3 regions of the Agrobacterium sp. GD03872 genome follow, and region 1 is predicted to be linked to each of the others. Evidence: riboswitches for the same ligand, from Rfam matches in the RefSeq annotation. Region 1 holds a riboswitch; each other region holds the start of a gene.
What was found. Region 1 has a riboswitch for cobalamin ahead of N5D22_RS15200 (DUF1636 family protein). Riboswitches for the same ligand answer to the same signal wherever they lie in the genome.
Positions count from the first base shown of each region.

Region 2: linked by a shared signal. The riboswitch ahead of bluB (5,6-dimethylbenzimidazole synthase) and the one ahead of N5D22_RS15200 (DUF1636 family protein) in region 1 are both predicted to bind cobalamin.
Region 3: linked by a shared signal. The riboswitch ahead of N5D22_RS25440 (CbtB domain-containing protein) and the one ahead of N5D22_RS15200 (DUF1636 family protein) in region 1 are both predicted to bind cobalamin.

Region 1 covers NZ_JAOCCY010000005.1:288,026-297,633, reverse strand. Annotated here, with positions in the region: gene N5D22_RS15225 (L-fuconate dehydratase) at 1-1,210, shown strand, start outside; gene cobD (threonine-phosphate decarboxylase CobD) at 1,192-2,238, opposite strand; gene cbiB (adenosylcobinamide-phosphate synthase CbiB) at 2,237-3,202, shown strand; gene N5D22_RS15210 (cobyric acid synthase) at 3,189-4,646, opposite strand; gene cobO (cob(I)yrinic acid a,c-diamide adenosyltransferase) at 4,648-5,265, opposite strand; cobalamin riboswitch at 5,399-5,617, shown strand; gene N5D22_RS15200 (DUF1636 family protein) at 5,735-6,160, shown strand; gene cobW (cobalamin biosynthesis protein CobW) at 6,157-7,194, shown strand; gene cobN (cobaltochelatase subunit CobN) at 7,198-9,608, shown strand, end outside.
Region 2 covers NZ_JAOCCY010000003.1:10,745-20,352, reverse strand. Annotated here, with positions in the region: gene sthA (Si-specific NAD(P)(+) transhydrogenase) at 1-222, opposite strand, end outside; gene N5D22_RS07560 (DUF1003 domain-containing protein) at 960-1,493, opposite strand; gene N5D22_RS07555 (LTA synthase family protein) at 1,610-3,550, opposite strand; gene N5D22_RS07550 (NAD+ synthase) at 3,773-5,452, shown strand; gene N5D22_RS07545 (glyoxalase superfamily protein) at 5,648-6,025, opposite strand; gene N5D22_RS07540 (TolB family protein) at 6,217-7,047, shown strand; cobalamin riboswitch at 7,178-7,361, shown strand; gene bluB (5,6-dimethylbenzimidazole synthase) at 7,458-8,174, shown strand; gene N5D22_RS07530 (DUF2865 domain-containing protein) at 8,378-9,493, opposite strand.
Region 3 covers NZ_JAOCCY010000023.1:43,090-52,697, reverse strand. Annotated here, with positions in the region: gene N5D22_RS25460 (GNAT family N-acetyltransferase) at 1-76, shown strand, start outside; gene N5D22_RS25455 (glutamine amidotransferase) at 98-664, shown strand; gene N5D22_RS25450 (hypothetical protein) at 836-1,150, opposite strand; gene N5D22_RS25445 (CbtA family protein) at 1,155-1,865, opposite strand; gene N5D22_RS25440 (CbtB domain-containing protein) at 1,877-2,059, opposite strand; cobalamin riboswitch at 2,219-2,458, opposite strand; gene N5D22_RS25435 (cytochrome c) at 2,506-3,426, opposite strand; gene N5D22_RS25430 (cytochrome c) at 3,517-3,951, opposite strand; gene N5D22_RS25425 (LysE family translocator) at 4,157-4,786, opposite strand; gene N5D22_RS25420 (YafY family protein) at 4,920-5,630, shown strand; gene N5D22_RS25415 (metallophosphoesterase) at 5,619-6,464, opposite strand; gene N5D22_RS25410 (superoxide dismutase) at 6,575-7,177, opposite strand; gene N5D22_RS25405 (hypothetical protein) at 7,398-7,760, shown strand; gene N5D22_RS25400 (GNAT family N-acetyltransferase) at 7,765-8,307, opposite strand; gene N5D22_RS25395 (LysR family transcriptional regulator) at 8,404-9,291, shown strand.

The DNA of each region.
Region 1 (9,608 bases):
GGATGCGATGAACCCCGACCCGGATTATTCGGCGGCTTACGTCATCCTCGATACCGATGAGCCGGGCCTTAAAGGTCATGGGCTGACCTTCACCATCGGCCGCGGCAATGACATCTGCTGCATGGCCATCGAAGCAATGCGTCACCTGGTGGTCGGCACCGATCTTGCCACCGTCACCGAGAACCCCGGCAAATATTGGCGGCATCTGACAAGTGACAGCCAGCTGCGCTGGATCGGCCCGGACAAGGGCGCGATGCATCTCGCCACCGGCGCGGTCGTCAATGCGGTCTGGGATCTGCTGGCCAAGAAGGCGGGCAAGCCGGTGTGGCAGCTTGTTGCCGATATGAGCCCGGAAGAGATCGCCGATATTGTCGATTATCGCTATCTGACCGACGTGCTGACGCGTGACGAGGCGCTTGCGATCCTGAGACAAGCCGAAAGCGGCAAGAAGGCGCGTATAGAGACGCTGAAGAACGAGGGTTACGCCTGCTATACCACGTCGGCCGGATGGCTCGGTTATGACGACGCCAAGCTGCGTCGCCTTTGCCAGGAGGCCATCGATGCCGGATTCAACCATGTGAAGATGAAGGTCGGCCGCGATCTGGAAGACGATATCCGCCGTCTCACCATTGCCCGCGAAGTGATCGGTCCCGATCGTTACCTGATGATCGATGCCAACCAGGTGTGGGAAGTGGATCAGGCAATCGACTGGGTGAAGAAACTCGCCTTCGCCAAGCCGTTCTTCATCGAGGAGCCGACCAGCCCGGACGATGTTGCCGGCCATCGCAAGATCCGTGCCGCCATTGGCCCGGTGAAGGTGGCGACCGGGGAAATGTGCCAGAACCGTATCATGTTCAAGCAGTTCATCGCCGAAGGCGCCATCGACGTGGTGCAGATCGACAGCTGCCGCATGGGCGGTCTGAACGAGGTGCTGGCGGTGCTGCTGATCGCCACCAAATACAATCTGCCGGTTTGGCCGCATGCCGGTGGCGTCGGTCTTTGCGAATATGTGCAGCACCTGTCGATGATCGACTATCTGGTGGTGTCAGGCACGAAGGAAGGCCGCGTCATCGAATATGTCGACCATCTGCACGAGCATTTCATCGAGCCCTGCGATATCAGAAATGCCGCTTACATGCCGCCGAAACTGCCGGGCTTCTCCATCGAAATGAAGCCGGAGTCGATCGAGACCTATACTTTCGAGGGATGATCGAAGGAGAGCAGCGCCGCCTCAAGGCGCTGCCATTCCGCCTCGCTGCCAGGAAGGCCGAAACGCATGTCGTTCGGCCTTTCATCGAAGATGCGGACCAGAATGCCGCGCCGGCCAAGATGGCCGAAGAGTTCAGCGGCCCGATGGTCCCGCATAAGTGTAAACAGGGAGGTACCGCCGGCAATTTTCAGGCTCACTTTTTCCAGCAGGTGGTTCATGCGTCTTGCTTCCTCTGCGAGCCGGAGGCGCATGGATGATTGCCATTCCCTGTCCGCCAGGGCTTCGGTTGCAATATGCAGCGCCGGGCCGGAAACCGCCCAGGGGCCAAGCCTCGCTTCCAGTTCGGCGGCGATATCGGGATGCGTTATCGCGAAACCCAGCCGAACGCCCGCCATGCCGTAAAATTTGCCGAAGGACCGCAGAACCACAAGCGCATCCTCGCCGACAGCAGTTGCGAGACTTTCGGCCTGACCCGTTTCGATGAAGGCTTCATCCACAACGAGCAGACCGCCCTTGCGATGCATGGAAGCGGCGAGCGACGACAGTGATTTGCGGTCGGTCACACGGCCATCCGGATTGTTGGGATTAACAACCACGGCATAGTCGTAAGCCGGCAGCCCGCTGATATTGTCCACTTCTGTCATGACCAGCCCTGCCATCCGCGCGGTGCGGGCATGTTCGGCATAGGCGGGGGAAAGCACGGAGCCACTTCTGGCACCCCGGGCGAGCGCGATCTGGGCCAGCAGCGGCATCAGCATCTGGGTGCCGGGAGAAAGCGCGACATGCCGGGCGGAGGGTGCGCCGAAATGGGTTGCCGCCAGTTGTTTCAGCTCTTCGGCGGCATCGGGTTCCGGCAGGCGGGCGAAGGCGCTGGCGGGGACGGACGAATGCGGATAGGAGTGTGGGTTGATCCCGGTCGAAAGGTCGATCCACGGTTCAGGTGCGTCGGGAAACATCAGGCGCGCCTTGCCAAGATTACCGCCGTGACGGATCGTAGCCTGCGTCTTTTCTGATACTGTCTCGCCCATGTTCTTTGCTCTCGCTTTCCTGTCGCTCGTGATCGAACGCCTGACCGGCTATCCGGACTGGCTGTTCAACCGTATCGGCCACCCCGTCACCTGGATCGGTTCGCTTATCGCGCTGCTGGACAAAAAATGGAACCGGGAGCGTGCGCCATTTTCACAGCGCAAGATCGCAGGTGCGGCGGCTCTGGCTGTTTTTGTCGGGCTGACGGCGATCCTCACATGGTTTGTGCAATCGGCTTTGCTTGTTTTGCCTTTCGGCCTTCTGGCTGTGGCGGTCCTCGGCGCTTCTCTCCCGGCGCAGAAAAGTCTGGAGCAGCACGTGGGGGCTGTCGCCGCGGCGCTGGAGCGCGAAGGAGTGGAGGGTGGTCGCAAGGCGGTGTCGATGATCGTCGGGCGCGATCCGAAAAAGCTGGACGAAGCGGCGATCTGCCGGGCGGCGATTGAAAGCCTCGCCGAGAATTTTTCCGATGGCATTGTCGCCCCTGCCCTTTGGCTCGGCCTGCTGGGTCTGCCGGGCGGCGCGGCCTACAAGGCGATCAATACGGCCGACAGCATGATCGGCCATCGCTCGCCCCGCCATGAGGCCTTCGGCTGGGCCTCGGCTCGGCTGGACGATCTGGTCAATCTGCCGGCATCGAGGCTGAGCGGCGGTCTTTTTGTGGTCGCCGCGTGTTTTGTGAAGGGTGCGTCGCCCAAAGGGGCGATCGCCGCAATCTGCCGCGATGCACGGCATCATCGTTCTCCCAATGCCGGCTGGCCGGAGGCGGCGCTCGCAGGCGCTCTCGGCTTCGCGCTCGCCGGGCCGCGCTCCTATGGCGGGCAGATGATCGAGGCGCGCTTCATGGGTGAAGGCGGCAGGGCGGCGCTGGTTGCCGGCGATATTCGTACGGCGCTAAGGCTGGCGAGGATCGCCGACCTGTTGCTGATTGGCCTATTCGGGCTTCTGGCGGTGCTTATCGCGCTATAGACAGCAGCCCGTCGAGATCGAGATGCTGCTCCATATGCGCCGCCAGGCGGTCAAGAACAGCGTCCACCTGCTGATCATAGTTCAGCTCCGTGCCGTGACCGCCAAGCCGCTTCAGCCATGCGCCGCGCTGGCGGTCGTCCGCGAAAAGGCCGTGTATATAGGTGCCGAAGATGCGGCCATCGGGCGACATCGCGCCGTCGACATGGCCATCAATCGTCGAAAAAGGCAGATTGCCCGCTGTGCCAGTGGTTTCGCCGACATGCATTTCGTAGCCGGATAAATCAACTCCGTCGAAACTCGTACCGCGCACGGAAACGAGCCGCTTATCGCCTGCCAAAACCGTGTCGACATCAAGCAGACCAAGCCCTTCAACCTTTGCCGGTGGTCCTTCGATACCATCGGGATCGGCAATGGTTTTTCCGAGCATCTGATATCCGCCGCAAAGCCCGACAACAAAACCGCCGCGTCGTGCATGCGCCCTGATATCGATGTCGAGGCCAGCATTTTTCAGCACGGCGAGATCGGCGATGGTGGATTTCGAGCCGCACAGCAGCACCAGCCGGCAATTGGCGGGAATGGTTTCGCCCGGCCGCACGCGGATCAGCTCCACATCCGGCTCGATGTCCAGCGGATCGAGGTCGTCGAAATTGGAAATATGCGGCAGGATCGGCACGGCGATCCGGATCTTTGCGTCGGGCTTCTGCCGGGCGGGGCCGGCAAGGCCAAGCGCATCCTCCGCCGGCAGTTTCGCGGCATCGGAAAAATGCGGCAGAAGCCCGATGGGGGACCAGCCTGTCTTTTCCGCAATCATCCGCATGCCGTCCGAAAACAGGGCCGGATCGCCGCGAAATCGGTTGACGATAAAACCTTCTATCATCGTTGCATCTTCCTGTTCGAGCACGGCCTTGGTGCCGACAAGACTGGCGATGACGCCGCCCCGGTCTATATCGCCGATCAGGATGACGGGCGCATCGGCGGCGCGGGCGAAACCCATATTGGCGATGTCATTGGCGCGAAGATTGATTTCGGATGCGCTACCCGCCCCTTCCACCAGCACGAGATCGGCCTGCTGTTTCAGGCGTTCGAAGCTTTCAATCACCCGTGGCATCAGCCCGGCCTTCATGTGCTGATAATCGGCTGCCTTGGCGTTTCCGACAACCTTACCCTGTACTACCACCTGCGCGCCGGTTTCGCTCTGCGGTTTCAGGAGCACCGGGTTCATGTGGACGGAAAGCGGTACGCCGGCCGCCCGCGCCTGCAGCGCCTGCGCGCGCCCGATCTCGCCGCCGTCGGCGGTAACCGCCGCATTGTTGGACATGTTCTGCGGCTTAAACGGCATGACGGACAGGCCGCGCCGGGTGAATGCACGGGCAAGGCCGGCCACCATCAGCGATTTGCCGACATCCGAGCCGGTTCCCTGAAACATCAGCACCCGCGCAGTCATGTCAGAATTCTATCCCCGCCTGCGCCTTCACGCCCGCCTTGAAGTGATGTTTCACCAGCGTCATTTCTGTCACCATATCGGCGGCGTCGATCAGCGGTTGCTTGGCGTTGCGGCCGGTAACGATGACATGCAGATCGGGCCTGCGGCTGGAAAGCGTTTCGACGACCTCTTCCAGCGGCAGGTAATCGTAACGCAGCGCGATGTTCAGCTCATCGAAGACCAGCAGGCCGATCGTTTCGTCCGCCATCAGCGCCTTGGCTTCTTCCCAGGCTTTTGCGGCTGCAGCCACATCGCGTTTCAGATCCTGCGTGTCCCACGTGAAACCCTCGCCCATGGTGCGCCATACGACCTTGTCGCCAAACAGGGTCAGCGCCTGCTGTTCACCCGTCGACCATGCACCCTTGATGAATTGCACAATACCCACCCGACGCCCGGTGCCGAGCATGCGCAAGGCAAGGCCAAAAGCAGCTGTGGATTTGCCTTTACCGGGGCCGGTATTGATCATCAGCAGGCCTTTTTCGACGGTCTTTGCCGCGACTTCGGCGTCCTGCACCGTTTTGCGGTTGACCATTTTCCGCCGGTGGCGTTCGGCTTCGCTGTCGCTGATGTCACGTGTCATCGCGTTTTCCTTCTCATCCAGCGTTGCGGGAATACGTGCCCCGCCATTCGGAGCGGCGACTATACCCAATTTGCCGCACCCGGCAATGCGCCAGCCACGGGGCCGCGGCATTGACCCCCGCGCCCGTTCAGCCTAAGGGTAACGGACTGACGGTCTTTTCCCGGCAACGGGAAAAGCTAAGAGGGAACACGGTCAACCCCGATTGCCGGGCCATTCCGTGGCTGCCCCCGCAACTGTAAGCGGTAAGCCCGCACCGTAAAGCCACTGGACCTCTCTCATGGTTCGGGAAGGCGGTGCCCGGGTGTTGATCGAGCCGCAAGCCAGGAGACCTGCCGTTTCAGGAAAAAACGTCTGCCGGGCGGGGTGCTCCGGTCAGTCGGTCCGATCGAACAGCCGGCTTGCGCCTGTCCGCGTGCCGTTTTCGATATCCGCACCCCTGAAGATTTTTGAAGGCGCGGGAACGGGACGTTTGGATATTTCAGCAACATCTCCATGTGCAGGCGGAAACACGCAGGACGAAACGGCGCCCGGCGTGGTCGTCTTCGTTTGCCGAAGCTGTCGCGATGAAGCCGATCCGAATGCCGAACCGCGTCCCGGTTCGCGCCTTGCCGACGCCGTTATCGCAAAGGCGGAGGAGGCGGGCATTGCCGTCCGTTCCGTCAATTGCCTTGCCAATTGCAAGCGCGGCCTCAGCGCCGCACTGCGCAGCGCCAATGGCTGGTCCTACGTCTTCGGCGGGCTGACGTCCGGCGATGCGGAAGATTTGCTGACCGGCGCGCGGCTGCTGGCTGCCGCCCCCGATGGCCTGATGCCCTGGCGCGGCCGCCCCGAACCATTAAAGCGCGGCATGGTGGCGCGCATTCCCCCATTCGATTTTACCGAGGAGAGATCATGAGCACCCTTCTGGACCGCGTTCCCTGCACCATCGTCACCGGCTTTCTGGGGGCTGGCAAAACCACGCTGCTGCGCGGACTTCTCGAAAAGCTTGACGGCAAGCGGCTCGCCATCATCGTCAATGAATTCGGCGATATCGGCATCGACGGCGAAATCCTGAAAGGCTGCGGTATTGAAAGCTGCCCGGAAGAGAACATCGTCGAACTGGCCAATGGCTGCATCTGCTGCACGGTGGCGGATGATTTCCAGCCCGCCATCGAGCAGATTCTGAGCCGCCAGCCCAAGGTGGAGCACATCCTCATCGAGACCTCGGGGCTTACCCTGCCAAAGCCGCTGGTGCAGGCCTTCCAGTGGCCGGCGATCAAGAGCCGTGTCACGGTAGACGCTGTTGTGGCCGTGGTGGATGGTGCGGCCCTTGCCGAGGGACAGGTTGCCCACGACATGGAAGCGCTCGCCGCCCAGCGCGCCAATGACGAGGCGCTCGATCACGATGACCCGGTCGAAGAGGTTTTCGAAGACCAGGTCGCCTGCGCCGATCTCATCGTGCTGACCAAGGCCGATCTTCTTGACGATACCGGTCTCGACAGGGCGAAGGCGCATATTCTCGAACATCTGCCGAAAGCGGCGAAGATCGTCGTGGCTTCGAACGGCGCCATCGATCCGGCTGTGCTGATCGGTCTCGGTCTTGCGGTGGAAGAGGATATCGAAAACCGCCGCACCCACCATGATGGCGAGCTTGACCACGAGCACGATGATTTTGACAGCTTCGTCATCGATCTGCCGGCGGTGAGCGATCCGGAAGCGCTGGCGGCGCGTATCGCCGAGACGGCGGCTGCGGAAAACGTGCTGCGCATAAAAGGCTTTATCGAGGTCTCCGCCAAGCCGATGCGCCTGCAGGTGCAGGCTGTCGGCAGCCGCGTCAATCATTATTATGACCGTCCCTGGGCGGTGGGCGAGGAACGCCGCAGCCGCCTCGTCGTCATCGGCGAAAAGGGTATCAACCGCGAAAAAATCGAGCAGATGCTGGCTGCCTGACCCATGCATATTCTCGCCACCACATCCTCGTCTCTTGACGATCTGATCGAGCCGGTTGATCTCAACCAGCCCAGGTCGGATGTGGTGATCCTGTCTTTCTCGGCAAGCGATCTTGCCGGGCTGGAACAGGCCTGGCAGCGTGCTGACAGCGCTGTTCCAGCCCTGTCCGTCGCCAATCTTTCCGAGCTTCGGCACCCCATGTCTGTCGACCTCTGGATTGAAAAGACGGCGGGACATGCTCGCGTCATTCTTATCCGGATTCTCGGCGGCGCGGAGCGCTGGCGTTATGGCGTCGACCAGCTTGCCATTGTGGCGCGCAGGCGCGGCATAAAGCTCCTGCTCCTGCCGGGAGAGTGCAGCGAAAGGGACGAAAAGCTCGAAGCGGCTTCGACCGTGGACAGGCAGATGCTGGCCTCCGTTCTCTCCTTCTTCCGGGAGGGCGGACAGGAGAATATGGGCCGTCTTGCCGCCGGCCTCACCGTTCTCGCGAGCGACGGGGAGTGGCCGGATATGGAGGCCGCGCCATTGCCGAAAACCGGTTTCTATCGGCCGGATCGAGGTGTGGTCGGGCAGGCTGAAGCCTGTGCCGGTTTTCCTGCCGATGCGGCCATTTTGCCCATTCTCTTTTACCGCTCCATGCTGCTGGCGACAGACGCGGCACCCGTCGACGCACTCTTTCATGCTCTTTGCGAGCGCGGTTTTGCGCCCCTGCCGATTTTTGTCAGCGGCCTGAAGGATGGCGAGGCCATCCGTTTTCTTGATACTGTGCTGCCTGAGTTGCAGCCCGCTGCGATCATTGCCGCCACGGCTTTCGCCAGCCAGGCGGATGATAGCGGTAAGACCCTGTTCGACCGCCTGGGCGTGCCGGTTTTTCAGGTGGTCATGGCAACGACACGACGCGACGGCTGGGCGGAAAATGCGCGCGGTCTCAATCCCTCCGACCTTGCCATGCATGTGGTCCTGCCCGAACTGGATGGCCGGATTCTCGCCGGTGCGATTTCGTTCAAAGAGGCGCGGATGGATGGCGGTGTCAGTCTGCTCAACGTGCCGGAAACGGACCGCGTCGAACAGGTTGCAAACCGCATCGCGGCCTTTCTGCGATTGAAACATGCACCACCTGAAGATCGCCGCATCGTCATTCTGATGCCGGATTATCCGGGTGCCGCGCCCGGGCGCACCGGTTATGCCGTCGGTCTCGATGTGCCGCAGAGCGTGCTGGAAATGCTGCGCGATCTTGCCGGTGCCGGTTATGCGGTCGGGGATATTCCCGATACGGCGCGGGGGCTGCTCGATCGTGTCGAACAGCAGGTTGCGGCGATCGATCTTTCCGCCTACCGGGATTTTCTTGCGGCTATACCGGCGACTGCTCTTGCATCGGTGAATGCGACGTGGGGAGCAGCGGAAGACGACGACGCGTTGACTGATGGCGCATTCCATTTTCGCGTTGCCCGCTTCGGGCAGGTTTTCGTGGCGCTGGCGCCGGATCGAGGGCGCAATGAGGATCGGCGGGTGGACTATCATGACCCTGCCCTGCCGCCCCGTCACGCGCTTGTCGCTTTTGGCGGCTGGATGCAGCGGGTGGCGGATGCGCATGCCATCGTGCATGTCGGCGCACATGGCACGCTGGAGTGGCTGCCGGGCAAAACCGTGGCGCTTTCACGCGACTGTTTTCCGGAAATCGTCACCGGGTCTTTGCCGGTGATCTATCCCTTCATCGTTTCCAATCCGGGTGAGGCGGCGGTGGCCAAACGGCGGATCGCGGCCGTCACCATCGGCCATATTCCGCCAGTGCTGGTCAATGCCGGCCTGTCGCCGGAGCAATCGGCGCTGGAACAGCTGGTCGATGAATATGCGCAGGCCGACGGTCTGGATCGCCGCCGCCGCGACCGGCTGGCGACGCTGATCGTCGAAAAGGCGCTGGAGACCGGACTTGCAGCCGAGGCGGGCGTGGGTGCAAAGGACGATGCCGATGCAGCCCTGTCGCGTATCGACGCCTTTCTCTGCGACCTCAAGGATTTCGCCATCAAGGATGGCCAGCATGTTTTCGGCCGTTGCCCCGGAGGTGAGAGCGATCCCCTGAGGCTGAAAAGCGCCGAATCGGAAAAGACCGCCCTGCTTGCCGCGCTCGATGGCCGGCATGTAATGCCTGGCCCTTCCGGCGCGCCGGCGCGCGGGCGGCTTGACGTGTTACCGACCGGTCGCAATCTTTATGCCGCCGATCCGCGCACCATGCCGACGCCCACGGCTTTCGAGCTCGGACGTGTGGCGGGCGAAGAGGTGCTTCGCCATTATCTGCAGTCCCATGGTGACTGGCCGAAACATCTGGTTTTCGATCTCTGGGGCAGCGCCAGCCTTCGCAATGGCGGCGAGGATGTGGCGCAGGCGCTGCACCTGATGGGGGCGCGACCGATCCA
Region 2 (9,608 bases), on a different contig from region 1:
GCGATAGGCGCGGCCGTAAAAGCCACGCTCGCGCCAGCCGGTGAGGTTGAGCGCGGTTTCGCGCAGGGTCTTGGATGGAATGGTGCCGGTGTGCACCGAAACGCCGCCGACGCGGCTGCCCTTCTCGATGACCAGAACCTTTTTTTCGAGCTTGGCGGCCTGAATGGCGGCCCGTCTTCCCGCCGGACCGCTGCCGACAACAATCAGATCGAACTGGTGCATGAAAAACCCCGGAATAGAATGCATTGCAATGACCGGATGTCGCATCCGGCGTGGCGTCGCCGCGAAATGGTCGTGATGCCATTTTGACGATGGGGAGTGATTCCCCTTCAGCCTTGCCCGCAAGAGTGCAATGCAACAAACGCCTGCGTCAATCTGTAGCGCAAGAATCTGACGGATTCGTAACTGGGGTGAATTTCGACTTGGCTAGGAGCGCGGGGCTTTACCCCCCTCTGCCCTGCCGGGCATCTCCCCCACAAGGGGGGAGATCGGCAAGACGCATCTTTATTGCTTCAATCTCAAGCTTCGTGTCGGACGAGACCGTGCCGCAGATCGATCTCCCCCCTTGTGGGGGAGATGCCCGGCAGGGCAGAGGGGGGTAAGCCCCACGCACTTTCGGTTTCTTGGGAATGGAAACGCCCTAAACCCCCAACAGCTTCATCCCGCCCGGCGTTGCCGGTCGGGGATACTCAGGGTGCATCGGGCGATTGCCCGGCTGCGCTTCGGTTGAGGTTGGTGTGGGTCGGATGCGTTGCGCAGCCGGGTCTTTCACCATGCCGTATCTCGCAAAGGGCCGTGCACGGCCTTTTGCGAAATGGTCCTTTCCACGAACGTTGCCAGCGTTCCACCACCAGGACCGTCCCTCGGTTTCCGCCACGTCTGGCGTCCACCCGGCGGGACTGCGTTTAATCTAACAGCGCGTCGCGGGGTGGGGAAAAGCGGGGATGAATTTTCCGGCGTCAGTCTTCCTTGCGGGTGACATGGCGGTGAAGTGCCGCAAGGTCCTGACGGAGTGCGGCCAGTTCGGCCAGCACTTTCACATCGATCTTTTCATGCAGGGAAAGAACCTCAAGCTCGGCCTTCAGGTTCACCTCGTAGTCCTTGGCGGCCTCGAAACGGTCACGGGCGGCCTGACGGTTCTGCGACATCATGATAATCGGCGCCTGAATGGCCGCCAGCATGGAAAGCAGCAGGTTGAGGAAGATGAAGGGGTAGGGATCGAAGGCGCCGGTCGTCAGGATGATGGTGTTGATGACAGCCCAGAAAATCAGGAAAAAGCAGAAAGCGAGGATGAAACCCCAGGAGCCGCCGACCTTGGCGATATTATCCGCCAGCCTGTCGCCGAAACTGGCGCCGGCGGAAAATTCCGCGTTGATATCGCTCGAAACCAGCTTCTTCTGGTGCGACAGCTCGAGGATGCGCCGCTCCACCTCGCCGATTTCACGGGAGGAACGCTTGAAATGCGAAATGATGTAGTCGGAGATATCTGGCACGGTGTTTCTCCGGTGCTGATGGGGCGATGCGGATGTTTCCCGAGATAAACCCGCATGGCGGTGGAATTCAAACGATTTCCGCCGCCATGCGGTTCAGGCGTCCCCGCCGAAAAACATCAGACCGATGGCGCGCCCTCGTGCAGCCAGTTGAAACCGGGGAAGAAGCGCTCGCGACCGTATTGCTGGCCGAACATCATGTCGAATTGCAGCAGGCGGTAGTCGCGCACCACGTCGGGAACGGCATTGGGCGCTATAGACCAGTCGGGCAGGGCCTTGCCGTCGGTCGTCACCAGCATATGCCGGTCGATGACGGAAAAGGCCTGCTGCACTTCGCCCAGCGTGCCGGTATAGAAAGGATCGGAGAAGCCCGCGGTCTTCAGCACGTGATAGGGGAGAAGCGCCGGGCTGACGGTGCCGATATTCTTGCGCACGCCCTTTTTCGAGGACCAGACGACGAGCGGCGTCTCGTGTTCCTTCTTCATCACCTCAAGCGGCGCGCGGCGGCTGGCCACCATGCCCGGCATGTAGCCGCTTTCCACGAAGGTCTGGCCGAGCGGCGGCAGGTGATCGCCGAAGAGGACGATGATGGTTTCACGGTCGCGCTTCTTGGCCCAGCGCATCAGTTTCAGAAGAGCCTCGTCGGCCTCCACCACCCCTTGCGAATAGGTCGCGAGCGCCTGTGATGCCGAAGGAGAAAGATCGCCTTCCACGCCGACGGTATCGGCGGCATAACGGCCCGCCTCGTAGGGACCATGTCCCTGAAGGGTGACGGCGAAGAGGAAGAGCGGGTTCTGCGCCTTTTCGGCCGTCGCCATGATCTCGTCCATCAGCGCATCGTCGGAGGCGAAGTTGCCGCGTTTTTCCATGGCCGGCAGCGTCTCTTCGGAGCGGAATTCCTCGAAGCCGAAATTCCTGTAGACCTGCTTGCGGTTCCAGAACCATTCCTGGAAAGGGTGCATGGCGATGGCGGAATAACCTTCACCACGGAAGAAGCTGGCGAGCGACGGCACCGGGCGGCGGATATATTGCTGATAGGGAATGCTGCCATAGGGCAGGAAGGCGTTGGAAAAGCCGGTCAGCGCCTCGAATTCCACATTCGCCGTCATGCCGCCGAATTCCGGGGAAAAGACATTGCCGGATTGTTTGGCGCGGATCGTCGGCATGGGATCGGCGGAGAGCTTCACATTTTCCAGTCGCGTCGGATCCCACAGCGATTCGCTCATCAGCATGATGACATCGGGGTAATCGCCCTTGTTGGCGGCGAAGGCGGCGGGTTCGGATGTCAGGTCGGCAATGGTGTTTTCGCCGTAACCCTGCGGCGCCGAGACATTGGCCATCGGAATATTGAAGGCAAAGGCCATCAGGAAGCCGTTATGGCGGTAATTTTCCTGCTGATCCCACATCATGGGAATGATGTTGAGGCGATCGCGCAGCCAGGAATAATGCGAATAATCCATCAGCGAGGCGAGGCCGGCAAGAAGCGGCAGCGCCACCACCAGTCCTGCTGCGCGTTCGCGCCAGCGCAGGACGGGTGAATGGCGGCGCGCCAGCAGCCATAACGCCACAAGCGCGGCAATGGTGGCGCAGATGCCGAGCCCCAACAGCACGGCTGTCATGGGCTGCGCCTTCAGCATGGTGGGCAAAAGCTCAAGGATTTGCCGGCCGAACAAAAGGTCGGATGGGTAGAGCGGATCGGAGAGATAGGTCTGTTTCTGCGCGGAAATCAGCCCGGTCAGCGCGCAGAGCGGCGCAACCGCGATCAGCGACAGGTAACGCCGGCCAAGGAGCGCATCGAGTGCGACGAGAAGGGCGAGCACGGCGGCAATGGTGGTCATGCCGGGGCGGGCGGAGGAGGTGAGGAAGGCGCCGATATCATGGAGCGAACCACGGGCGATCCATTCCAGCGCCACGACCAGCATGACGGAGGCGACCGTCAGATTGGCAAGCGGATAGGCGATGCCCGAAAGCTTGGAAAGGCTCCTTGTCCATGCAGGCGAAAAGACGAAACCAGCCTTTTCGGAAGCCGTTGTTTTTGGCGCCGAATCTCTCAAACCCATACTCCGGTATTGCAGGCGGCACGGCCGATCCGGGGAGATGAATCGGGTGTCGCAAAAGTGTCATGTAACTGTCACATAAGCGCGATGAACGCGACATGAACTTTGAAGAGTCTGGCCGGTGCGGCGATAACCTTAGCGTGAACGCGCGCGGACGAAGCGTAACGGGCGGCGCCATGCAATTGCCGCGTTGCGGAGCGGCCACGGGCGCGGTATTGAAAAGTCATGAGCGACAGACACGATATCCAGAACCATCTCCGGATTGCCGTCGGGCAGTTCAATCCCACCGTTGGCGACGTGGCGGGCAATCTCGCCAAGGCGCGCGAGGCAAGGGCCGATGCGGCGACGCAGGGCGCCGATCTTCTGCTCCTGACGGAGCTGTTCATATCCGGCTATCCGCCGGAAGATCTGGTGCTGAAGCCGGCTTTCCTGAAAGCATGCCTGAAGGCTGTCGAGGAGCTGGCGGCGGAAACCGCCGATGGCGGGCCGGGCATCGTCATCGGTTTTCCGCGACAGGGTGAGACGGGCCGGCACAATTCGGTGGCGCTTCTGGATGGCGGCAAGATCATCGCGCTGCGCGACAAGATCGACCTGCCGAATTACGGTGAATTCGACGAAAAACGCGTTTTCTCCGAAGGTTCGATTTCCGGTCCCTATAATTTCCGGGGTGTGCGGATCGGCATTCCGATCTGTGAGGAAATCTGGAACGATATGGGTGTCTGCGAAACGCTCGCCGAAAGCGGGGCGGAAATCCTGCTGGTGCCGAACGGTTCGCCCTATTATCGCGGCAAGCTGGATGTGCGCCATCAGGTGGCGCTCAGGCAGGTTATCGAAAGCGGCCTGCCGCTCGTCTTCGCCAACCAGCTGGGCGGGCAGGACGAGCTGGTGTTCGACGGCGCGAGCTTTGGCTTCAATGCCGACAGGACGCTCGCCTTCCAGATGAGCCAGTTCGAGGCCACACTTGCCGTCACCGACTGGAAACGCACGGCAGACGGCTGGCGCTGCGAAAGCGGACCTTTCTCGAAGATTCCCGAAGGCGAGGAGGCGGACTACCGCGCCTGCATGCTGGGCTTCCGCGATTACGTCAACAAGAACGGCTTTAAGAGCGTGGTTCTCGGCCTTTCCGGCGGCATCGATTCGGCGATCTGCGCCGCCCTTGCCGTCGATGCGCTGGGCGAGGAGCGGGTGCGCTGCATCATGCTGCCTTACCGCTATACCTCGGAAGAATCGCTGAAGGACGCGGCCGATTGCGCCAAGGCGCTGGGCTGCCGTTACGATATCGTGCCGATTTCAGAGCCGGTGGAAGGATTCCTCTCGGCGCTTTCCGATCTCTTCGAGGGCACGGAAGAGGGCATTACCGAGGAAAACCTGCAGAGCCGCACGCGCGGCACCATTTTGATGGCCGTCTCGAACAAGTTCGGCTCGATGGTAGTGACGACGGGCAACAAGTCGGAAATGTCGGTGGGTTACGCCACGCTCTACGGCGACATGAATGGCGGTTTCAACCCCATCAAGGACCTCTACAAGATGCAGGTCTATGCCATTTCCAGCTGGCGCAACGCCCATGTGCCGCCGGGCGCGCTCGGCCCTTCCGGCGAGGTGATCCCGGTCAATATCATTTCCAAGGCGCCCTCGGCCGAATTGCGCCCCAACCAGACCGACCAGGATTCGCTGCCGCCCTATCCGGTGCTGGACGATATTCTGGAATGCCTTGTCGAGAAGGAAATGTCGGTCGAGGAGATTCTCGCGCGCGGCCATGATGTGGCGACGGTGCACCGGGTGGAGCATCTGCTTTATCTCGCCGAATACAAGCGCCGGCAATCGGCGCCGGGCGTGAAGATCACCAAGAAGAACTTTGGGCGTGACCGGCGTTATCCGATCACCAACCGGTTCCGGGATCGGTGATTGAAGGCGCGCGCCATCGATTTCTGGCGGGTGAGTTAACCGCCTTTCTCCGTCATCCTCGCCCTTGAGGCGAGGATCCAAATGCGGTTGAGATTGTGGATCCTCGGGTCAAGCCCGAGGATGACGTCGCGTGTGAGGAGCTTTTTTTGACAGCCCATAAACGGCGCGGAGAAAACCCCGCGCCGTCCACTCATCTCAAATGGCCTGCCCCACATCGATGCGGTTGCCATCGTGGTCTTCAAACACAAAGGCGCGCAGGCCATAATCTTTGTCCTGCAGGCCCTTGATGATGCGCAGCCCGTGGCTCTTGCAGAGCGCATGCAGCGCATCGACATCGCTCACCATCATATGCGCCACATTGAAGGGCGCCGCCTTGTGGCTGGGCTGCAATGTCAGGTGCAGCTCGGCATTGCCCTGTTTGAGGATCATGAAGCCGACAGGGTCGCCGTTTTCGAAGGTCTTTTCGAAGCCCAGTACATCGACATAAAAATCATGGGCCTTTTCGATATTTTTGACAGGAAGCATTGCGGCGATCCGCCCGAAGCGGATGCCGTGATCGGCGATGGTATTCATCGCGGAACCTCTGGCCTGGGAGAAACGGCAAGCGGCGCGGACGGTGCCGGAGCGCTGGCGTTTTTTCCGGTTTGAATTTGCAGGACGGTGCCTGCCGCCCTAGGATCATAATCGAGGCGATGGCGGATGCAAACGGAATGTCTGCATTGCCGGGCGCTTTGAACGAGACACGGACACGCCCGGGAGGCAGAATGCGCAGCTCCATCGAAATCTTCAACATCCGCACCCGGCAGATGCGGGTGGTGTGGCAGACGCCCGATCTCTTCGAAGCGCCGAATTGGTCGCCGGATGGAAAATATCTGCTGCTGAACAGCGAAGGGCTGCTTTATCGCCTGTCTCCCGCCGGTGATACGTCGCCGGAAAAGGTCGATACCGGCTTTGCGACGCTCTGCAACAACGACCACGGCATATCGCCTGACGGTTCGCTCTACGCCATTTCCGACAAGGTGGAATTCGGCAAGAGCGCCATTTATCTTCTGCCATCGGCGGGCGGCGCGCCAAGGCTGATGACGAAGAACCTGCCTTCCTATTGGCACGGCTGGTCGCCGGACGGAAAAAGCTTCGCCTATTGCGGCATTCGCGATCAGGTTTTCGATATCTACGCCATGGATATTGAGAGCGGCGTCGAGACGCGCCTGACCCATGGCGAAGGCCGCAATGACGGGCCGGATTATTCGCCCGACGGCGAGTGGATCTATTTCAATTCCAGCCGCACCGGGCGGATGCAGGTCTGGCGCGTGCGGGTGGATGGCTCCTTCGTCGAGCGCATTACCGACAGCCCCTATGGCGACTGGTTTCCACATCCGTCCCCCAGAGGTGACAAGGTGGTGTTCGTCTCCTATGACGGTGACGTCTTCGACCATCCGCGCGACCTCGATGTGCGGGTGCGGCTGATGGATATGGAAGGCGGCAATGTCGAAATGCTGTTTGAGCTTTTTGGCGGGCAGGGCACCATGAACTCGCCCAACTGGCATCCGGATGGGGACGAATTCGCTTATGTGCGGTACTTTCCGGTAGAGTGATGCGGTTAGGACGAGGGAGAGTTCCGCCTTTCATCATTCCGGCCCAAGGCCGGAATGATGAAGGTGTGGGAGGATCATCGGCACATTGCGCATCGCCCGCCAAGATACTTGCATTCGCAAGCTTTTTTGCCCATAGATTTTTCGGTCAGGTGCCCGTTGTTGCGGCGGGAGAATCGGGAATCCGGTGAAAGACCGGAACGTGCCCAGCGCTGTGAGGCGGACGCCCTTTTTCTGAAGCCACTGGAGTCATTCGGGAAGGCGAAAGGGGTGGATGAAGCCGAGTCAGAAGACCGGCCTGGCGGGATAGACCGAACCGCGCGGACGGCGGCAGGTTGCTGAAGAGGCGTGTTGTCGCCGCGAAGACCGGCATGGTTTCCGCGTCCGCGCGCCCGCATTGTTGGGGTTAAACGATGCCGACCGATCCGTCCGAGGGTAATCCCTTGCAGGCCAGTCCATTCGATCATGCGCTTTCGCCCGCGCGCCCGTTTTCCTGCGAAGAACGCGAGGCGATCTACCGCGCCATCGAGACCCGGCGCGATGTGCGCGATCAGTTCCTGCCCGATCCGCTGCCGGACGAGCTTGTCGAGCGTCTTTTGAAGGCGGCGCATTCTGCGCCCTCGGTCGGTTTCATGCAGCCGTGGAATTTCACCCTCATCACCGATGGCGCGGTGCGGCAGGCGGCCTTTGTGGCCTTCAGCCGCGCCAATGAGGAGGCGGCGGCGATGTTTGCGGGCGAGCAGCAGGCGCTTTATCGCAGCCTCAAGCTTGAAGGCATCCGCAAGGCGCCGCTCAGCATCTGCGTCACCTGCGATCCCACCCGCGGCGGCAAGGTGGTGCTGGGCCGCACCCACAATCCGCGCACGGATGTCTATTCCACCGTCTGCGCCATCCAGAACCTCTGGCTTGCGGCGCGCGCCGAAGGCGTCGGCGTCGGCTGGGTCAGCATTTTCCACGATAGCGACATCCGCGCCATTCTGGAAATCCCCGATCATATCGAAATCGTCGCCTGGCTGTGCCTTGGGCGTGTCGATGCGCTCTATACCGAGCCGGAACTGGCGGTGAAGGGCTGGCGGCAGCGTGTGCCGCTGGAGGAACTGGTGTTTCGCAACCGCTGGGGCGGGGTGTAGAAGCGGAGGCCTGTGAATAAGGCGGGACGTCGCCGCGGATTTCTTCTCCCCGCCGGGGAAAAGGTGGCCCGAAGGGCCGGATGAGGGGGCAAGCTCTCCGAATATCGCTGACGCTGCCCCCTCATCCCGCTGCCGCGGACTTCTCCCCCTTGGGGAGAAGAAACAAGGCGCGCGCTTGCCCCATTACGAGCGCGGAAGAGATTTCACTGCTGCGGCTGTATACCCTTCAACGCCGGGTTCTTCAGGTCGATACGGCCCGTCTGGTCGGGCAGGAATTTCGGGCCTATGACGCGGACGCGGCTGTCGTTCGGATCGTAGTCGCGTTCGGGAACGGGCGCTTCCGGCGGCTTGGCGGCCTGTTGCTGTTCGGCGGGTTTCTCAGCCCTGTCACCTTGCGGTGATGGAATGGTGGTGATGCCGGAATAGGGCTTTTCGGGCTGCGGCTTGGCGGCCTCTTCCTGCTTTTGCATTTCCTCGTGATAGGCGGCCATGTTGCAGGCGCAGCCCGGCGCTTTTGCCGTGGCGTTCCTGTAGGCGAAGGCGGTCGGCAGATCCCTGTAGGGCTTTCCGGTTTCGGCAGACACCATGTCGGCGGTTTCCTGATCCGTCATGGAGTGGAAATAAAGCTCCGTCTCGGTCCCCGGACACATTTTCTCGCATTGCTCCGCCTGGGCGCGGAAATCGAGCGGCGAGGCATTGGAGGCGATCGGGAAAAACGAGCCGTCGCAGGTGCGCACGCAGAGTGTGCGAAGCCCGCCTTCGGCGGCGGCGTTGGGGTAGGGAGAAAGCCCCGCCTGTCCCGGCCCGTCGCCATTTTGCCGGCCATTCTGCCGGAAAGCATCGGGATAACGCGTCACATCGGGCGGCGGCGGCAATTGCGTTTCCGTCTGCGGCGCGGTGTTGCAGCCATTGGCGTCGAGGGCGGCGAGGATGCGCTGACGCCTGATGTCGCCATCATTGTCACGTGCCGTCGCCATGGCGTCGTCACGGTCACGGATGATGGCGTCGCGTTCGGCTTCGGCATCCACCAGCGCATCGCCGATCTCGGCGCAGACGCCGGCATTGGGGCTGCCATAGACGATGACGCTGCCCGAAGAGCAGCCATAGCCGCGCATGTCGTTCCTGATTTTGCGGATGGTGATGTTCTGGCGGGCGAGCGCATTGGCGTAACGCCGCACCTCGGCCGTATTGCCGACGATGCGGGGCGGCTCGCGCAACTGCGCGTAGAGCGTATCACAGACCTGATCCGCGAAAGCGGCGGCCGGGGCGACGAAAACAAGGGGAATCAGGAGGCCGATGATGCGGCTGCGGCGGGTCAATTGTTCGATCCGTTCGATGTCCCCGGCCGGTGGCAGGGGCGTTATACTTCACGAAATCCGTGTTTCAGGAAGATAACATAAGCTGTTGCCGCAATGCGGCAACAGCCTGTTCAAA
Region 3 (9,608 bases), on a different contig from region 1:
ACATCGTTTCTACGAAAACATGGATTTCGCGCCCCGGCCGGTCACCGGCATGCGCTACATGCAGTCCATCGCCTGATTAAAAACCACGGAGACGGCCATGACACGGATCGCCATTGCGCTGGCGCAGGATTTTGCGGACTGGGAACCGGCCCTGCTTGCGGCGGCGGCGCGCAGCTATCTCGGCGTCGAGATCGTCTACGCCACTCCCGATGGTGCGCCGGTGATCTCGATGGGCGGGCTGAAGGTGACGCCTGACACGTCCTATGGCGCGCTCGATCCCGAGAATGTCGACGCTCTCATCATTCCCGGCGGTCTCAGCTGGGAAAAGGGAACCGCTGTCGATCTTGGCGGGCTGGTGCACCGGTTTCGCGACAGGGACCGGCTGGTGGCCGGCATCTGCGCGGCGGCAAGCGCGCTCGGCGGCACGGGCGTCCTGAACGGCGTCGCCCATACCGGCAATTCGCTGGCATCGCACAAGGCCTATCCTGCCTATGGCGGCGAGGCGCTTTATCGCGACCAGCCGAAAGCGGTCAGCGATGGCGGCATCGTCACCGCCGCCGGCAGCGCGCCGGTCAGTTTCGCTGTGGAAATCCTGAAACACCTCGGCCTCTTTGGTCCGGAAGCCGAGGCGGAACTCCAGGTTTTTGCGGCGGAGCATCGGTGAGGCATAGCCGTCTCGGTTGTTTGCGCTCCCTCTACTCCCCGTCATTCCGGCCTTGAGCCGGAATCCAGCCGACGCGCGTCTGCGCGGCGAAAAGAGTCCTTTCAGCCCAAGGACTTGGGCTGGCTGGATCCCGGCTCAGGGCCGGGATGACGGACGTGAAAACGGCAATGATTATCGCCGATCAAGTACGCGGCAAACACGCGCCGCATGATCGCCGTTCTCCCCGGCAATCGCCCGGCGAATATCGCGGCTGTTCAGATGCAGGCTGCGGCCGGCGGGTAAATTTGCACGTTTGATCTTGCTGAGCGCCGCAGCGATAAAAGCGGCTTCGTGTTCATGAAAACAGGCGAGAGCCACCTCGCGATCCGGGGTCGCCCCAAGGACCGCCTTGAAGGCAAGACGGTGCACGGCGCAGAAAGCGCCGTGACCAGGTACGGCAAAACGCAGCGCATCGAGTTCCTCACTCCACTCCGCTGCGTCCTGCATAGTCTCAAGCCGACTGGAAGCGCTTCAGGAAAAACGCGCTCAATGTCCCGAGCAGCGCCCAGAAAACGAAGCTCGTGATGGTCGCGGCGACGATGAACTGACGCTCCAGCGGCAGCGGCGCCAGCGCATGTTCGCCTTCCGGCGGCAAGGGTGCGCCGACCACATGCGGTGCAACGATCAACACCAATGCCAATACGATGGCCCAGGGTTCGCGGCGGAACGCGATCAGCGCAATGCCGCCCGCGGTTGCGGCAACCGTCGCAAGCCACCAGATCTGCCGCGCCTCAAGTGCGGCTGCCGGACTGCCCGGCAATTCCGGCGGCAGGCCGATCATCGGGGCCAGCATGACGGCGGCAAAGCCGGCAACGCCCCAGAGAAGGCCTTCGCGCCAGCCGCCACTGGTGCCACGCAGCGAAATGAGGCCGGTCAGCACCAATGCATAACCGATGGCGGTCAGGACATTGGCGGCGACGGTATAGGCGGTACGCTCGAAGCCATCGGCCGGAGCCCAGGCCTCGTCATTGTGCTCATGGGCGGGAACGGCGGCACCGGGGGCCGGCGCATCATGGCTGTGGGGCGCTTCGCCGGCGCTTTCATAGGTTTCCGCCTGCAGGATGAGCGGCGTGGTACTGACAGCCTGCATGGCAGACACGGCCAAACCGCCGAGAATGCCGACGAGAACGGCGGTAAAGACGATATTGCGAAAAGATGACATGCCGTTACCCCTCAATGGCAGGGGAAGGCATTGGCATGCCGCGTGTCGTGCGCGGCATTGTGAACGGCTTCCACGGGCGAAAAGCCGACAAAACCGACAACGAACAGGCCAAGCACGATCGCCGTCAGCGATTGCGCAAAGCTGGCTGTTTTTGTGGAAACGGCCGAATTTGCCGTATTCTGATTGATGGACATGGTGACCCCTCTCCGGCGCGACCCCGCGCCTTTGGACGCGGCCAAACGGCACAAGCCGCAAGACCGCATGCGATACACTTCACCACGGGGATACGAGACTGACACAGGAAGGCATTGATCCCGCCACCTGACATTCCGCTCTTCCGGACACCCCGCCGGCATGGACATTTCCGTGATGGCAGGTCTCCTGGCTTACGGGTCAAAACCTGAAACACCTTCCCGGCATCGCCCTCGCCCGATTGGAAACCTCGGTTTCCGGGAAATGGCTTGCCAGTGGCACTTCGTTTCAGGCTCTCCGCTCACAGTTGCGGGGGCAGCCACGAATGAGGATTTCTCCCTATCGTGTTCCCTTTTCACCTTCCGGAACGACCGGAAGGAACCATCACAGGATTGTTATCCGCCGGGTGGAGGCGGGAGTCAATGGGCGCGCACGCCCCCGCCGCACCCTACCGCGCCGGAATGGCCTTCAGATAGGCGGCAATCGCATCGCGGTCTTCGGCCGTCAGATGCGCCATGTTCTGCTGCACCTTGACCATGGAGCCGCCGACGCTGTCGAATTCCGGGGTGAAGCCGGTTTCCAGATAGCTGGCAATATCGGCCGCCGCCCAGCTGCCTATGCTTTGCGAGGCGGGGGTAATGTCCGGAATACGGCCCTCACCTTCCGGATTGGGACCGCCGGCCAGCCATTTATCCGTCTGGAATCCGCCGAGCGCATTGCGCGGCGTGTGGCATTCGCCGCAATGGCCCGGCCCTTCCACCAGATATTGGCCGCGCAGCAATTCGGCATTGGCATTGGCAAGTTCGACGCGCGGCGGTGCGGAGGGGTCGAAATACAGGAATTTCCAGCCGCCCAGCACCATGCGCAGATTGAAGGGGAAAGGCAGCTGGTGATCCGGCGCATCGTTCTGGCTGGCCGGCAGGGCTTTCAGATAACCGAAGAGATCGTTGATGTCCTTCTGCGTCATACGGGCATAAGAGGCATAGGGAAAGGACGGGTAGAGATGCTCGCCGTTCTTGCCCACGCCGCGCGTCATGGCGTCGCCGAATTCCGCCAGCGTCCAGCCGCCGATGCCATGCTGCGGATCGGAGGAAATATTGGGGACATGGAAGGTGCCGAAGGGGCTTTTCAGCGCCTGCCCGCCCGCAAGCGTCAACAGCGCCTCGCCCGTGGCATCGGGCGCGGCGTGGCAGCTTGCGCAGCCGCCCGCCCAGAACAGCGTTTCGCCATTGGCCAGATCCGGTTCGCCAAGGCTGACCCAGTGGCTCGGCGCCTGGCGTTCCGGCGCGGTAACCCAGGCGAATATGCCATAGCCCGCAATCGCTGCGACGATGGCCCCGCCGACGAGTTTCGTCCAGATGGAGGACATACCCCTCTCCCCATTCTCACCTGACCCCGTCAGATGCCTTTCGAGCGTGAGAAAACGCCGCCGGGAAGCGGCGTTTCCAAAGTGCTGCGATTATTTTTTCAGACGATAGGTCTGGTGGCAGGTGCCACAATCGGCGCCGAGCGTCTTCATGGCGGTGGCGACGCCAGCCTGATCGGTGGGGAGATTGGCGAGAACCGTGTCCGCATCCGTACCGAGCTTGGCGGACTTGGCCTTGAAGTCCGCGAAATTTTCCCAGATGGCGGGAGCGGCCGCGCTGCCGGTCTCGGTGCCGGCTGGGAACTGGTCGGGGAAAGCCTTTGCATTGGTGCTGATGGTCGTCACGGCGGCCTTGACGACTTCGGCGTCAAAGGGCTTTTCGCCCTTGGTGATGGCGGCGAGCGAACCCATGGCGCCACCGATCTGCTTCATCATGCCTTCGCGTTTTTCGACTTCGCCGGCAGCATAGACCGCTCCGGCGCAAAGACAGCCGAACAGCATGGCCGCCGCAATGGTTTTCAGTTTCATGCACACTCTCCTTGATTCCGGCCCTGATGCCGGACGCTAGATGGAACGGCGCGAGGATGCCCTTTCCGGATGGCGAAAAGAAGTCACATTGCGGTGAATTCCATCGTGAAAACAGGAGGCTAGAACATCGTACCGCAAAGTGCTCTGCGGTTTTCGGATCGTCTGGCGGCAAAATCTGCGGCGGCAGGGCCTGTCCGCCGCCGCTTCAGGACAGGGCTTCCCACAGTGTCAGCAGCGCTGCGGCAATCAGCATGAAACCGGCGGCGCGGCCGATGAAGATCGTGGCGGCGGGCGAAGAAATGAGCCATGCCCGGCTTTTATCCGCCGTCAGCGCCAGCGCGCCATAGACCGTGAACTGCGTGACCGCCACCATCGCGCCCATCACCAGCCCCTGCATCCAGATCGGCCCATAGGCCGGTTTGAGGAATTGCGGATAGATCGCCATCATGAACAGATAGGCCTTCGGATTGGAAAGGCAGGTCAGCACCGCCCGCCAGAAGGCTTTTCTGACCGAAGCGCTTGCCTGCGCCTCATCGCCGTTCACGACAATCGCGCTGCGCATCAGGCCGATGCCGATCCAGATCATATAGGCGGCCCCAAAAACCAGAAGCGGCAGGAACAGCGACGGCATCCAGGCGGCAAGCATGCCGACGCCCAGGGCGCCGTAAAGCGAATGCACGATGCCACCGGCGCTCATGCCGCTTGCAGCGGAAAGGCCCGTTTTCTTTCCCCCCGTCAGTGCGCTTGCCAGCACGAACAGCATGTCCATGCCCGGCAGGATGATGATGCCGAACAGGACCAGAAAGAAAAGCCAGAGATTTTCGGCGTAACTCATGTCAGTATCTCCCAAAACATTTCACGACACATTCGGGAAATCTCATGTTTCTCAACGTGTTTTGCCATTTATAGAAAATGCCAACTGACAGCGTTGTGTCAGTTGCGTGGAGAAATCCACCGGGAAAACGGCAATGCGCAAGGCGTCGAGACTGTTCGAGATCATCCAGATCCTGCGGGTGGCGCGCAGGCCTGTCACCGCGCAGACGATTGCCGAAGCGCTGGAGGTGACGGTGCGCTCGGTCTATCGCGACATAGCAGCGCTTCAGACCATGCGCGTGCCCATCGAAGGGGAACGCGGCGTCGGTTATATCCTGCGTCCCGGCTTCAACCTGCCGCCGCTGATGTTTTCCATCGAAGAGACGGAGGCGATCGTGCTGGCGCTCGCCATGGTCGCGCGCACCGGCGATACGGAATTGCGGCAGGCGGCAAGGCAGGTCAGCGACAAGATCGCCGCCTCCCTGCCTGAACCCCTGTCGAAAACCCTCTCCGCCAATGCCCTGCACGCCTGGGGCAGCATCGCGCCCTCCCCCGCCGGCGTCGATCTTGCGACGGTCCGGCGGGCGGTGCGCGACGAGGAGAAGCTGGAGATCACCTACCGCGATGAAGCCGGCGCGGAAACGCAGCGGCGGGTTCGACCGATTGCGGTGATCTATTATTCGGAGACGGTGAATATCGTCGCCTGGTGCGAATTGCGACAGGCGATTCGCAATTTCCGCTCGGACCGGGTGCTGAGCTGCGAAACGACCGGCAGCTTCTTCAAGCTGGAAGGCGAGAAGCTGCGGCAATTGTGGATGAGCGGCTGGCAGAGCAACCAGCCGACCATCTCCTCCTCACAGCCGTAAAAGGCGATCCTCTTCGCGCCCGAAACCGCGAATGACGATTCTGTCAGTAAAGACATCGGCGATGGCGAAGGTGTTCTGGTCGGGCGTATCGACCATGCCCTTGAAATTCACGAAGTGGGTATTGCCCAATAGGCCGTAATTGCCCTCGTGATTATGGCCGTTGAACCACGCGACGACCGAGGGGTGAGAGCCGAGGAGCTCAAGGATGCGCGGCGCGTCCCACATGTTGTGGGCGTTCTCCGGGTAGACAGGATAGTGGCAGAGGGCGATCACTTTTTCACCTGCCGCATCCGCCTTTTGCAGAACGGCCCGCAGCCATTCGAACTGCTCGTCACTGAGCGAGGCGTTCCACTCCTGCGCATTGATTGCACCGGCATCCGTCAGGCGCTTCAGCCGGTCTGCGGCAAGCGCCCGACGCGGATCGCCGGGCGGTGGGGCAAAAAGGCTGACCTCGTTGCCGTCAAGCACGACGAAACGGACGCCGCCGATGGAAAAATCATGCCAGGGGGCGGACATGCCGAGGCGGGCGTGGATATCAGGCAAATGCTCGGCGGCGACGGCGAAATCGTGGTTGCCCGGCAGGAGCACCGAGCGGTGGCGAAGCCCGTCATAAACGGCAAGGATCGCATCGAAGTTTTCAAAGCCGCGGTCGATGATATCGCCGAGCGTCACGACGAAGGCCAGCTCCTCGCGGTTGAAGGTATCGATCGCGTCTGCGAGCTTTTTCGGGCTCTCGGCGTAATAACGGCCCATTTCCGGACGGGGAGCGGCATCGGCATATTGGGGATCGGCGACGATGCCGAAGGAGAAGAGAGGCGTGGTTTTTTCAGTCATGATGCGCCGCGATAAACCCGGCCGATGACAGGCTTGTGACAGAAACGGCATCCCGAAAACAGAACACCCGGCGTAAACGCCGGGTGTTCGAAAATTCCATTCCGCAAGCCTTACTTGGCGGCGGCTTCGTAACGCTCCAGGACGTAGTCCCAGTTGATGAGGTTGTCGACGAAGGCTTCGAGGTACTTCGGACGCAGGTTGCGGTAGTCGATGTAATAGGAGTGTTCCCAGACGTCGACGCCAAGGATGGGATCGGCGCCGTGAACCAGCGGGTTTTCGCCGTTCGGGGTCTTGGAGATTTCAAGCTTGCCGTTCTTGACGGAGAGCCATGCCCAGCCGGAGCCGAACTGCGTGGTGCCGGCAGCGATGAAATCGGCCTTGAACTTGTCGTAACCGCCGAGATCGGACGCAATCGCCTGCTCGAGCTTGCCCGGCAGCTTGTTGCCGCCGCCGCCCTTCTTCATCCACTTCCAGAAATGAACGTGGTTGTAGTGCTGGGCCGCATTGTTGAAGAGACCGGCATTGGTGCCAAAGGACTTCTTCACGACTTCTTCGAGCGACAGGTCGGAAAGACCGGCTTCGGCAGCCAGCTTGTTGCCGTTGTCGACATATGCCTTGTGGTGCTTGTCGTGATGGAACTCGAGCGTCTCGCGCGACATGTAGGGTGCAAGCGCGTCGTAGTCGTAGGGGAGTTCGGGAAGTTCGAAGGCCATGGTTTTTACTCCTTTTTGCAGCGGGTTACCGCTCCTAGAAACCGTGTGAGCGGACCATAGGAGCGAACCTCAATTTGGGCAACCTGCGAAATATCAAAATGTTCCGACAAAAGAGAAAATTCCTCTCCGTGAAGCCGCCACCACATTTGTTTCACACCTTTGGCGTACCGTTTTCCACCCTATCGGTTCGCTTTTGCCAAGATTGCAGGAAGGAAATTCCATGACCCGTCCGATCCCCCGCACCATCCTCCTCCTTGCGGCCTTCTCGTCGCTTACCCTCCCCGCCGCGGCATCGTCGGATGACGCCTGGAAGGAGTTCGTGGCGGATGTGCAGACGGCCTGCCTTGCCGGCGCCAAGGACATGATCGAGGACGCGAAGGCGGTGGTCGATCCGGTCGGCAGCGAGAATTACGGCCTCGCCATCCTCACCGGCAAGGCCAAACTCACCGGGAAGAGTGGGGGCGCGGATGCGACCGTCAGCCATATCTGCGTCTACGACAAGAAAACCAAGGCCGTGGAGCTGGGCAGCGAGCTTGCCGGCGATACGCTGAAGGTGGAAATCCCCGGCTCCACCAAGCCCTGATCGTTCAAAAGCGCGGTGTGGTGTCACCCTCGCCAAGCGCACGCTGCATCAGCACCGTATCCAGCCACTGGCCATGTTTCCAGCCGATGGATTTGAAGGTGCCGACATGTTCGAAACCGGCGGCGCGGTGGACGCCGATCGAGGCGGCGTTGGACGAATCGCCGATGACGGCGATCATCTGCCGGAAGCCGCGTGCGGTCGCCGCCTCGATCAACGCATCGAGAAGCTTGCGGCCGATGCCCATGCCCTTCATGGCCGGATCGATATAAACGGAATTTTCCACCGCCGCACCATAGGCCGGGCGCGGGCGATAGGCGCCGGCATAGGCATATCCGGCTATCTCTCCATCGCATTCGGCGACGAGATAGGGGTAATTGCCCTCCACCAGAAGGCGACGGCGCTCCAGCATCGTCTCCGCGCTTGGCGGATCGATCTCGAAGCTCGCGCGGCCGTGCAGAACGGCGTCCCGGTAGATTTCGGCAATGGCTGGAATATCCGCCTCTTCGCAGGGGCGGATCGTAAGGCTGGAAACGGTGGAAAGGGTCATTCTCTTGTCCTGCGGATCATTCACGCCGTCATTGTGCATTGCGGCGCAGCCAAAATAAAGATTATCTATCTTATACAAACGATAAGGTTTTCTTTGATGATGGACCTCGATCTGCGGCAGCTGCGCAGCTTCATGGATGTGGCAGATCTCGGCAGTTTTTCCGCCGCCGCCGACAAGGCGGGGCTGACGCAGCCGGCCATCAGCCTGCATATAAGGCTGCTTGAAAAACAGCTGGGCGTGCGGCTGATCGAAAGGGTCGGCAGGCGCGCGCAGCCGACGGCGGCGGGGCGCGACTTTCTCATCCATGCAAGACGGATTGCCGAAGAAGTCGCGCATGCCATCGATACCGTGGCGCCGCATCGCAGCGGGGTGACGGGACGCCTGCGCATCGGCACGGGCGCCACCGCCTGCATCTATCTGCTGCCGCCGGTGCTGGGGAAAATCCGGCAGGCCATGCCCGGCATCGAGATCGTCGTGCAGACCGGCAATACCCACGATATCCTCCGGCTGCTGGAGGCCAATACCATCGATGCGGCGGTGGTGGCCCTGCCCGCCAGCGGCCGCAGCCTCGATATCAGTGACATCCATCTCGACGAGCTGGTTGCGGTTTTCCCGCAAGGCTCCATCTCTGACACAACGGCGCTCAACGCCGAGACGCTTTCGGCGCGGCCGCTGCTGCTTTACGAGGGCGGCAATACACGCCGGCTGGTGGATCAATGGTTTTCGGCGAGCGGCCGCACCGTGCAGCCCGCCATGGAGCTGGGCAGCGTCGAGGCGATCAAGAAGCTCGCAGGTGCGGGCCTTGGCCTTGCCATCGTGCCGCGCATGGCGATGGAGCATGAAGGTGCGGCATCCGGGCTCGAATGGCGCTCGCTCGAACCGCCGCTCGAACGGCGGATCGCGCTGGCGATGCGGCGCGACAAACATATGACCGCGCCGCTGCGGGCGCTTGCCGCGGCGTTGCCGGATGTGCGGAAACGGTGAGGCCCGCGCCAGTTTCAGGTGCGGGCTAGTCATCGCCTCTGATGGCGAATAGCGCGCCCGCCTCAGCGTCATCCTTGGGCTTTTCCCAATGCTGTCCGGTTTAAATTCCGGACGACCCGCAGCAGCCCCCTTTGAAGTCAGTCGTGGGGGGCAACATTCTCTCGACGTCATCCTCGGGCTTGTCCCGAGGATCTAAACACGTCGAATAAAATCAATACGTTGCAGATCCTCGGGACAAGCCCGAGGATGACGTCGGCGTGGTTGGCCCGACTTGCCTTCCTATCTGACGACGCCATTTTTCTTTGGTGTCCGGTTCG